DNA from 2 places in the Paenibacillus stellifer genome. Region 2 is predicted to be linked to the other one. Evidence: riboswitches for the same ligand, from Rfam matches in the RefSeq annotation. Region 2 holds a riboswitch; the other holds the start of a gene.
The links. A riboswitch is a leader RNA that binds a small molecule or an ion and turns the genes downstream of it on or off. The one in region 2 is predicted to bind cyclic di-AMP.
Positions count from the first base shown of each region.

Region 1: another riboswitch for cyclic di-AMP. It lies ahead of PSTEL_RS14490 (APC family permease); the one in region 2 lies ahead of PSTEL_RS00845 (C40 family peptidase).

Region 1 is NZ_CP009286.1:3,138,408-3,143,014, forward strand. It holds gene PSTEL_RS14485 (ABC transporter ATP-binding protein) at 1-671, opposite strand, end outside; gene PSTEL_RS14490 (APC family permease) at 916-2,733, opposite strand; cyclic di-AMP (ydaO/yuaA leader) riboswitch at 2,859-3,015, opposite strand; gene PSTEL_RS14495 (disulfide oxidoreductase) at 3,170-3,610, opposite strand; gene PSTEL_RS14500 (DsbA family protein) at 3,607-4,362, opposite strand.
Region 2 is NZ_CP009286.1:147,650-152,256, reverse strand. It holds gene PSTEL_RS00855 (hypothetical protein) at 1-489, shown strand, start outside; cyclic di-AMP (ydaO/yuaA leader) riboswitch at 734-874, shown strand; gene PSTEL_RS00850 (C40 family peptidase) at 927-1,355, shown strand; cyclic di-AMP (ydaO/yuaA leader) riboswitch at 1,724-1,864, shown strand; gene PSTEL_RS00845 (C40 family peptidase) at 1,869-2,360, shown strand; gene PSTEL_RS00840 (GNAT family N-acetyltransferase) at 2,636-3,139, shown strand; gene PSTEL_RS00835 (4a-hydroxytetrahydrobiopterin dehydratase) at 3,405-3,692, opposite strand; gene PSTEL_RS00830 (hypothetical protein) at 3,888-4,181, opposite strand; gene motA (flagellar motor stator protein MotA) at 4,373-4,607, shown strand, end outside.

The DNA.
Region 1 (4,607 bases), 2.7 Mb from region 2:
GTTCCTTCGCTGATCACAGTGCCTGATTTGATCGCAACCATATGCTGGGCGTAGCGCGAGGCATGATTCAGGTCATGAACGACCATAATAATGGTTCTTCCTTCCCGATCATTCAGCATTTGGAGCAGCTGCAGCACTTCAAGCTGATGGGCCATATCTAGGAAGGTCGTCGGTTCATCGAGGAACAGAATTTCCGTCTCCTGTGCAAGAGCCATGGCAATCCAGGCACGCTGCCGCTGTCCGCCGGAGAGGCGTTCGATCGGCCGGTCTCCAAATGCGGTCATACCGGTAACTTCAATCGCATTCGCCACAATCCGGCGATCCTCGGAAGTCAGTGAGCCGAAGCCTTTTTGATGCGGATAGCGTCCGTAAGCAACCAATTCGGATACCGTCAGTCCGTCCGGAGCAGTGGGATTCTGCGGAAGTATAGCCAACTGGCGGGCCACTTCCTTGGTCGATTGACTGTGAATGGATTTGCCATCCAGCAGCACGCTGCCTCCGGCCGGCTTCATCAGCCGGGACATCGTTTTGAGAATCGTCGACTTCCCTGATCCGTTCGCGCCTACGAGCGCTGTGATCTTTCCGGTTGGAATGGTCAGATTGAGGTCTTTAACAATAATCGACTCCGAATATCCGATGCTTAATTGATTCGCGTTCAGGCGTTCCGCCATTTCACTTCACTCCTCATCCTCATCAAAGCGGTATAACCGCTGTAATAGTAACCGTTCATGTCCCTGCTATCAACCATCGAGCAATATAGCTCTCTTCTATATAAATGATATTGATTCTCATTATCTATGTCAACTTGAAAGATACTGAAAAATCGATATTTTCGGAAAACCTTTGTTTTTTCAGCAAAAAAACCGCCCCGGTGAACCCGGAACGGTCTTTGAGAACAAAGCAGATCTTACTAAGCTATTTATTTAAATGATAAGGCACTGTTGCGACGACAATATCTTTATGATTCATCAGATAAGTCCGGATAAACACACTTGTTTGATTATGCAGGACTGCCTGCCACCAGTGCTTCGTGATAAACTGCGGAATCAGAATCGTAATATGGTCCGTTGAGGCTGTCTTCCATTCGACCGTGTCGATAAATTTGACCAGCGGCCGTATAATGCTGCGGTAACGCGAGCGGAGCACGATCAGACGGACACCCGGGTTCCATTCCTCCCACTTCTGCTCCATCTTGCGGATCTCTTCCTCATCAAAGCCGACGTACAGCGCCACTACGTTATCGGTGAGCGACTTTGCATAGCTTAGCGAGTGAAGCACCGCGCGCGTCACGCCGGATACCGGAACGACGATCGTGCTGCCCTTGATTACCGGCTTCTCGGCATCAAGCTGAATCCGGAGCTGGTCTGCCGTATTCATATAATGCTTATGAATCCGGAAGAAGATCAGCATCACGATCGGCAGAAAGATGAAGGCTACCCACACATTCGAGAATTTCGTAATAATGAAGATCATCGTAATGGTCAGAGTTGTCAGCATCCCGATGGTGTTGACAATAAATTTCGTTCTCCACCCTGCAGGCTTCAGCTTATACCAGCGGATCATCATTCCGAGCTGGGACAGGGTGAACGGAATAAATACGCCAACTGCGTACAGCGGAATAAGATTGGTAGTCTCCCCGTGGAACGCTGCAACAAGAACCGCAGAGGCGACACCCAGAAAAATTATGCCGTTCGAGAATCCAAGCCGGTCACCGCGAACCATGAAGGCATGCGGCATGTATTTATCCTTGGCCAGCATGAACGACAGCAGCGGGAAAGCCGAGTACGCGGTGTTGGCCGCCAGGAACAGGATAGCCGCTGTAACCGCCTGAATCGCGTAGTAGAGGAAGCCGCGTCCGAAGGTCGATTCCGCGATCTGCGATACGACCGTCTCTTTCGCGTTGGGCGAAATGCCGAACCAGTAAGCGAGCAGCGTAATCCCCGTGAACATGAAACCGAGGATCAGACCCATCATCATCAGCGTCTTGGCCGCATTCTTCTCAGCCGGAGCCTTGAAGTTCGGAATGGCGTTCGATACCGCTTCAACACCGGTCAACGCCGAACACCCGGAGCTGAAGGCTTTTAGCAGCAGGAACAGGCTGACATTCGAAACGGCCGTCCCGATTTCGGGAACGTCGGCGTGTGCTCCACCGGTTGCGTACTTGATCACGCCTGTCACGATCAGAACGACGATAGACAGGACGAACAGATACACCGGAATCGCGATGAAGGAGGCCGACTCCGTCACGCCGCGAAGATTGATGATCGTCAGAATGATGATAACCGTCACGGCGATGGCTACGGCGTGGTCATGCAGGCTCGGATAAGCCGACGTGATCGCGTCCGTACCCGCCGAGGCGCTTACGGCAACCGTCAGGATGTAATCCACCAGAAGAGAACCGCCGGCCAGCAGTCCTGTTGAGACGCCCAGATTATCCTTGGCGACAATATACGCTCCCCCGCCCTGCGGGTAAGAGAAGATCGTCTGCCGGTACGACAAAATCAGAATCGCCAGCAATGCCAGAACAGCAAGAGCGATCGGCAGCGAATACCAGACCGCCGTGAAGCCGACTGTTACAAGCACGAGCAGTATTTGTTCCGTACCATAAGCGACGGATGAGAGTGCGTCGGAGGACAGAACGGCAAGTGCTTTCAGCTTGCTTAATTTCTCCTGTTCAAGCTCTGTTGACTTCCTTGGACGGCCGATCAACAGCCGTTTGACTCTGCTTACCATGTTGGATCCAGTTCCTCTCTTTGGTGAGTTGAAACGGTAATACCGTGCGCCGTTTTCAGTGGTTAATTTTCATAAATGGAGGCACAAAAATAAGCATACGGTAATGACCGCATGCTTAAGACATGATCATTATCCACTGTGGCTTACGAGGTTAGCTGGCGGATTCGGACTGTGGAAGCCCTACGGACCGAACATTTCGGTTCCGATTCACCCCTTGACCGGCTGGCGGTCATGTTGGTTCCCCCGTTTTTCCGTTATGGGAAAATTCAGCGCATATTCAACTTCTCACAAGGTCTAATATTAGTCGATAAACCCGGAGCAGTAAACAGTGAATAAGATGAAAATAAATTGAAAAACCGACTAAAAAGCGCAAATTTCCAGTAAGAAATCTTCTACTCTTTCATTCTCTTGTTTTATCCCTCAGGCTCTTGATTTTTCATTCTCCAAGGCTGTCTTCTTCAACTGACCGTTCTCTCCCGTTCCAGAGCAGCAGTCCGATCAGCACAAATGCCGTGAGCGCCAGAAGCGGAACCGTCACAAATCCGAACCAATTGAGATAGTCCTTGGTGCATGGGACGCCGATGCTGCAGGATGCAATACGTCCAAGAGCGGGTATTTTCTGTTCTGCGTAATGATAGGTCGAAATGCTCCCTCCAATTATGCACAAAGGCAAAATGTAGGGAATGATCTTCTTGTCGTTCCGGTAGGTCGCAATGCCGAGCAGCACGAACTGCGGGTACATGAAAATCCGCTGAAACCAGCACAGCTTGCAGGGTTCGTATTTAAGCACTTCGCTTAAGTAAAGACTGCCTGCTACCGCAACCAACGAGACAAACCAGGCAAGGTACAGACAGTGGCGTCTTACGAACTCCTTCATTTCGACTCTGCCGCCTTCGCCGCCGACTCGATTGCGTCTCCCACTTCGTTCAAAGCAAGGGCATTTCGGACCGCAGTCCCGTTGACAAACAGCGTCGGCGTGCTTGACACCCCATTGTCGGAGGCTGTCTTGTTATCGCGTGACAGTTCGTCGGCATAGGTGCGATTCTGGATATCAGTGCGAAGAAGTTCGTAATCGATATCGAGCTGCTCTTTTTGGGCCAACTCCACCAGCTTGTCCTCGGCAGCCCATCCTGAGTTCTCTTCTCCCTGGTTCTCGTACATCGCATCATAGAATTTCCAGAAGGCATCGCTGTTCTGATGATAGACCGACAGAGCGGCAAGAGAAGCTGTCTCGGAGTCGGGGCCGATAAACGACATATTGACGAAATACAGCGCCGCCTTGCCCGTATTGATATACTTGTCCATCAGTTCAGGCTTGACGCTATTCGTGAACTGAGCACAGGAGGGACATTGGAAATCGCCGAACTCCACAAGCTTGACCGGTGCGTCGGCCTGTCCAAGCCTTGGGAGAGTCGAATAGTCGAACTCGGCCGGCGTGGAGGCGGTGTTCTTGGTTTCTGAATCTTGGGAGGCTAAGGCAAACAGTCCGGCGAAAATCGCGATGACCAGAACCACTGAGGCGATCAGCAGTATTCGCGTTTTCTTTTTTTGGCGTTCCTGCTCCAGTCGCCGCCTCTCTTGTTGACTCTGGGCATTGGAAGGAGTGCTTCTTCTTCTCGGATTGCTCAATGTAAGTCTTTCCTTTCTGTCCCGTCGGACTTCATATTCAATAGATGATTTCTATTGGTAATAGTAAAAAGTATATAGTTCAGCTTATATCCTTGCAAATGGAAGGGAAAGGGAACTCAGCCTTCTTTCCTGTCCTGAGAGCGCCCGAACATGGACATGCACCTATTTCTGCCCTTTAAGGTTGTGATTATGCATTTTTTTCCCGGCAAAAAAAGAGCGCACGCCCATATAGGCGTCACGCTCTC
Region 2 (4,607 bases):
GGTCTGTTCTTTTTTTCCGGGATGAAGAAGTATGGCTTGCCGATCCTGCTCTTCAGCGCAATCGAGTGGGTGCTCACCCTTCTCCCCCTATACTGGCTGCTCCCGAAGGGCTTGCAGTTGCTGCACACTTCACCCTCCGGACCTTCACTCCTGCTCACGGTCCTCCCCGTCCTCCTGGCCTGGCTGCTGTATGTGTGGCTCATCCGGCTGCTGCTGCTGTACATGCAGTTCGGATACACCGGAGAGACCGGCATCCTGCCATCTCTGCTCACCGCCCTTCGCCGGTTCCCTTCCGCCGCGGGCATCGGATTCCTGATGGGTGGCGGAAGCCTGCTCGTCCTTGTAATCAGCGCCGCCACAGGCCTGCTGCTTCCGGGCTTCCCTGCTCTGCTTCTCAGACAGCTTGCTCCCCTGCCCTCGCTCGTATTCGGCCTCTGGGGACTTGCCTCTCAATATCATACTTGGCGGGGAGAACGAATAAGATCCTGAGCCCCCCTGGAAAACCCTTTCATTTATGCTATTTTTCAAGAAAAAGAGTTCAGAATCCTTGACGGGAATCTGAACTCTTCTTTTATTTCCCCTTCTCCAAACTCTTCCTCGGACGAAAAGGATTTGCCAAACGAGAAAACCTCTGCTACAATGAGGCTTGTGTTGAGGGTAACAAGTTTGTAATCTTTTAAAAAGATAAGCTATTTTGACGACTGTAGTCTAATTATGTCGAATTCATATTGAGGTGCACAACAAGCCAAATCCCTGGGCACCGGGGAGCGGGGGAACCATTTCTTTGGGTGAATTGATCTCGTAACAGAGGGATCATAGGGAACCTTCAAACCGAATCCTTAAGCTAACCACGCAGGCATTTGGAAGGGGAATTTCAGTTGAAATCGTTCAAGAAGAAAATCGCAGCCGCTGCGTTGGGTGTTGTGATGGCTTTCACATTGGGTACCGGAAGCGCTTTCGCAGACTCCAAGATGGACACTGTTATCTCTAAAACAATCGGAATCTCTTATAAAACCGGCGGCACGACAACAGCCGGCTTCGACTGCTCGGGATATACCCGCTATGTCTTCACGAAACTAGGTCTTTCACTTCCTCGCACTTCTCAAGCGCAATACAAAGTAGGATCCTCCGTATCCCGCAGCGAGCTGCGCTCCGGCGATCTTGTCTTCTTCAATACGACGGGAAGAGGCGTCTCCCACGTTGGTATTTATGTCGGCAACGGCAAATTCGCCAATTCTTCCTCCTCGCACGGCGTCACGATCAGCTCACTGAGCCAGTCGTACTGGGCCAGCCGCTATGTAGGCGCCAAGCGCGTTATGAGCAAAACCGCTTATCAATCGGTCGCATACGATTAATGATCTGCAATCATTACCCACCCGGATCTGATTTCTCCGATCAATTCCGGGTTTTTTCCTATTTAAGGTAAATATACACCAGATCATTCGCCCTGAAACAGTCCCCGCGAGAAATGAAAAACAAATTTTTTTGTCGGTCCTCAAAGATGCTCAATCCCAGAGAATTCGCGGGTTTTGGACAAATTCATAGGTAAGCGCCTAAATGAAAGCGTTATAAAAATGATTACAGCTATGTACAAAATGATTGCCAAGCGGCTAAAGGTTTGTTACAATTATCGCAATGAAATCTTAGTAACATTTTTGTAATGAATATTAACGTTTTCGCGATCTTTTTGTTACGAATGAATCGCTATACATCGAAATCACAATTACAGTAGGTGCCGAGTTCCCTGAAGCAGGGAAGCGGGGGAACCATCTTTGGGTGAATTGACCTCCTATTTAAAGAGTGGTCATAGGGGACCTTCTACCGAACCCTTAAGCTAACCTCGCAGGCATTGGAAGGAGTCCAATCGTTTGAAGAAGAAGTTGGTGGCAGCATTCCTCAGTTTCTCCATCGTTCTAGCAATCGGAGCAGGCAGCGCACTCGCCGATTCCAAAATGGATAAGGTGATTGGCAGCGCGATCGGAACCAAATATGTATCCGGCGGTACAACGACGAGCGGATTTGATTGCTCCGGGTTCACCATGTATGTGTTCAATCAAATCGGAATTGATCTGCCGCATCAGTCCGGCTCCCAGTATCAGATGGGCGAAGCCGTATCCCGCAGCGAACTGCGAGCGGGGGATCTCGTGTTCTTCAACACTAGCGGAAAAGGCGTATCCCATGTCGGCATTTATGTCGGCGACGGCAAATTCGCCCATGCTTCCACTTCCAGAGGCGTTATCATTACCTCTTTGAGTGACAGCTACTATGTGAACCGCTACGTCGGCGCCAAGCGCGTTATGAGCAACACCAAGTACCAGGCTGCGGCTGCCGATGCGCAAGATGACGATAACGTTCAATAATGTACTATTAATGTAGATTTGCCCCTGCCGGTCGCTGACCGCAGGGTTTTTTATTTGATACGCGACATTTTGACCGTCTTATTTACCATTTACCCCTTTCAAAATTTGTCAAACGCCGTTTATGAAGGAAATGACAAATTTCGGCGATTTATTTGAGAAATTGGGTACGGACACCGAGGAAAGTTTTTGCGTCGGTCCGGCCCTTTTTGTATATAATTTAAATAAAGGTCAGAAGCACAGGGTCTTGACTCTTGGATAAGGAGGCCGCTGAACTTATGATTAGCTCACCTGTAATTTTTCACGCCGTCCCTATGACAGCCGCGCATGCCAAAGATATCTGCACCTGGCATTACAAGGCGCCTTACAATATTTACGGCTGGCTATCCTGGGAGCAGATGGAGGCGCTCGGCATCGAATTCGGGGATCCGCGCATCCGCCGGGAGCAGTATGTTTCGATTATGAATCAGAATGACGAGCTTTGCGGCTTTGCCCAGCTATTCCCTTTAGACGGTGAGGTCCGCACAGTAAGGCTGGGGCTCGGCATGCATCCCGATTTATGCGGCCAGGGCACCGGGCATCTGTTCGTCAGTGCAATCATCGAGGAAGCCCGCAAGCGGTATCCCCGGCGGGAAATCGACCTGGAGGTCCTCACCTGGAACCAGAGAGCGATCCGCGCTTACCGGAAGGCCGGCTTCACCATTACCGATGCTTACGAGCGCCGTACGCCAAATGGAGTTAAGCCGTTTTATTGCATGGTTTACGATAAATCGCGGGCCTGACTATAGAAGCGGATACGCAGTCGAACCAGAGGAAATTGCGGGCGTGCCATGTGACCTGCCGTTGCCGTTGTCCGGGAAGCAATAAACGGAGTATCAGCGACAAACGCCTGCAGCGGTCTTTTAGACGCCAGGAGATACACGAGAAACAGAAATACGCCTTCCATCCTGCAGCCTCGCGGCTTCAGCGAAAGAAGGCGTATTTGTTAATGCTGTATCTATTGCGCGATTCTTGAGCTTCCGGGTAATGGGCTTACCGTGTCTTCTCTTACCGTGTTTTCTCGAACGCCTCATTAAATTCATGGGCTTCCCGAACGTCGAGCGCGGTAATTCCGCCTTCTTCACCCGTTGACAGACGCAGAGTAACCGTTTTATAGTCGATGGTAATATGCGGATGATGGGCGAACGCTTCCGAAATGGCGGCTACTTCATCCACGAAGGCAATCCCCTTCATAAAATCGCTGAACACATATTTGCGCACCATGGCTCCGTCATCCAGCTTCCAGCCATCCAGTTTGCCTATCTGCTCCTGCAGTTCTCCCTCGGTTAACAGCACTTTAGATTTCCTCCCTTGACAGCCGCCGGCTTCCCGCAGCCTTCCTTAAAACAAACATCCCTCAGTCTTCAATCCAAGGGATGCGCCAGGCTAAGGCTTATTTTCGGTTTAATGTATTCTGGGCTCCCGGCATTTATACCTTGGACACCCCCAATTTTACCATGAGGGCACATTCGGGGCAAATGAGCGGAGTCCTCAGATCAGCGCGACAGACTCCAAATCCTCTTCCCCTACCAGAATATTGATCCGATGCCCTTCCTTATCATAAATCACGACACCGCTGCCCACCTGTATGACAGGCTCGTTGCCCAAAGCAAAGAACAGATCCTCCGCGAGCGCCTCCCATACTTCCAGCTTCGATTCACGCGGCAGCTTCTGCCACTCCTCCGGGTCCATTTCAAAGAACAGATAGCTGTCTGGTATACATTCAACCGCTTTCGTTAAATCGTTCAATATATCGCCGTAATCTCTTCCATGCTTCACACCCACTGCTATCACTCCGCTTCTAAAGACTATGAATACCCTTTCCTTACCCATTATAGCCTAAACGCCTTCACAAAAAAGGCCGTGCTGTCGATAAATAAATTATGGCTTCATTGTTCTTCGCCGATCGGCCCGCCGCCATTCATGGATGAAAGCTGCGGAGTTCAATATTTAAATCTCATGGACGAGGTGTATGCATGCAAATCTCATCAATTATCGGTCTGATTCTTGGTCTTGTAGCTGTTATCTTGGGGATGTTCCTCAAAGGGGCGCCGCTCATCGCGCTTAAGAACTACGCCGCCTTTACCATCATTCTTGTGGGTACGACTGCCTCCATATTTATGGCATTCCCGATGTCTGAAATCAAGAAGGTACCGAAGCTGTTCAAGATCATCTTCGCCGGCGGGAAGAGAATGATCAGTAAGCAAGAGG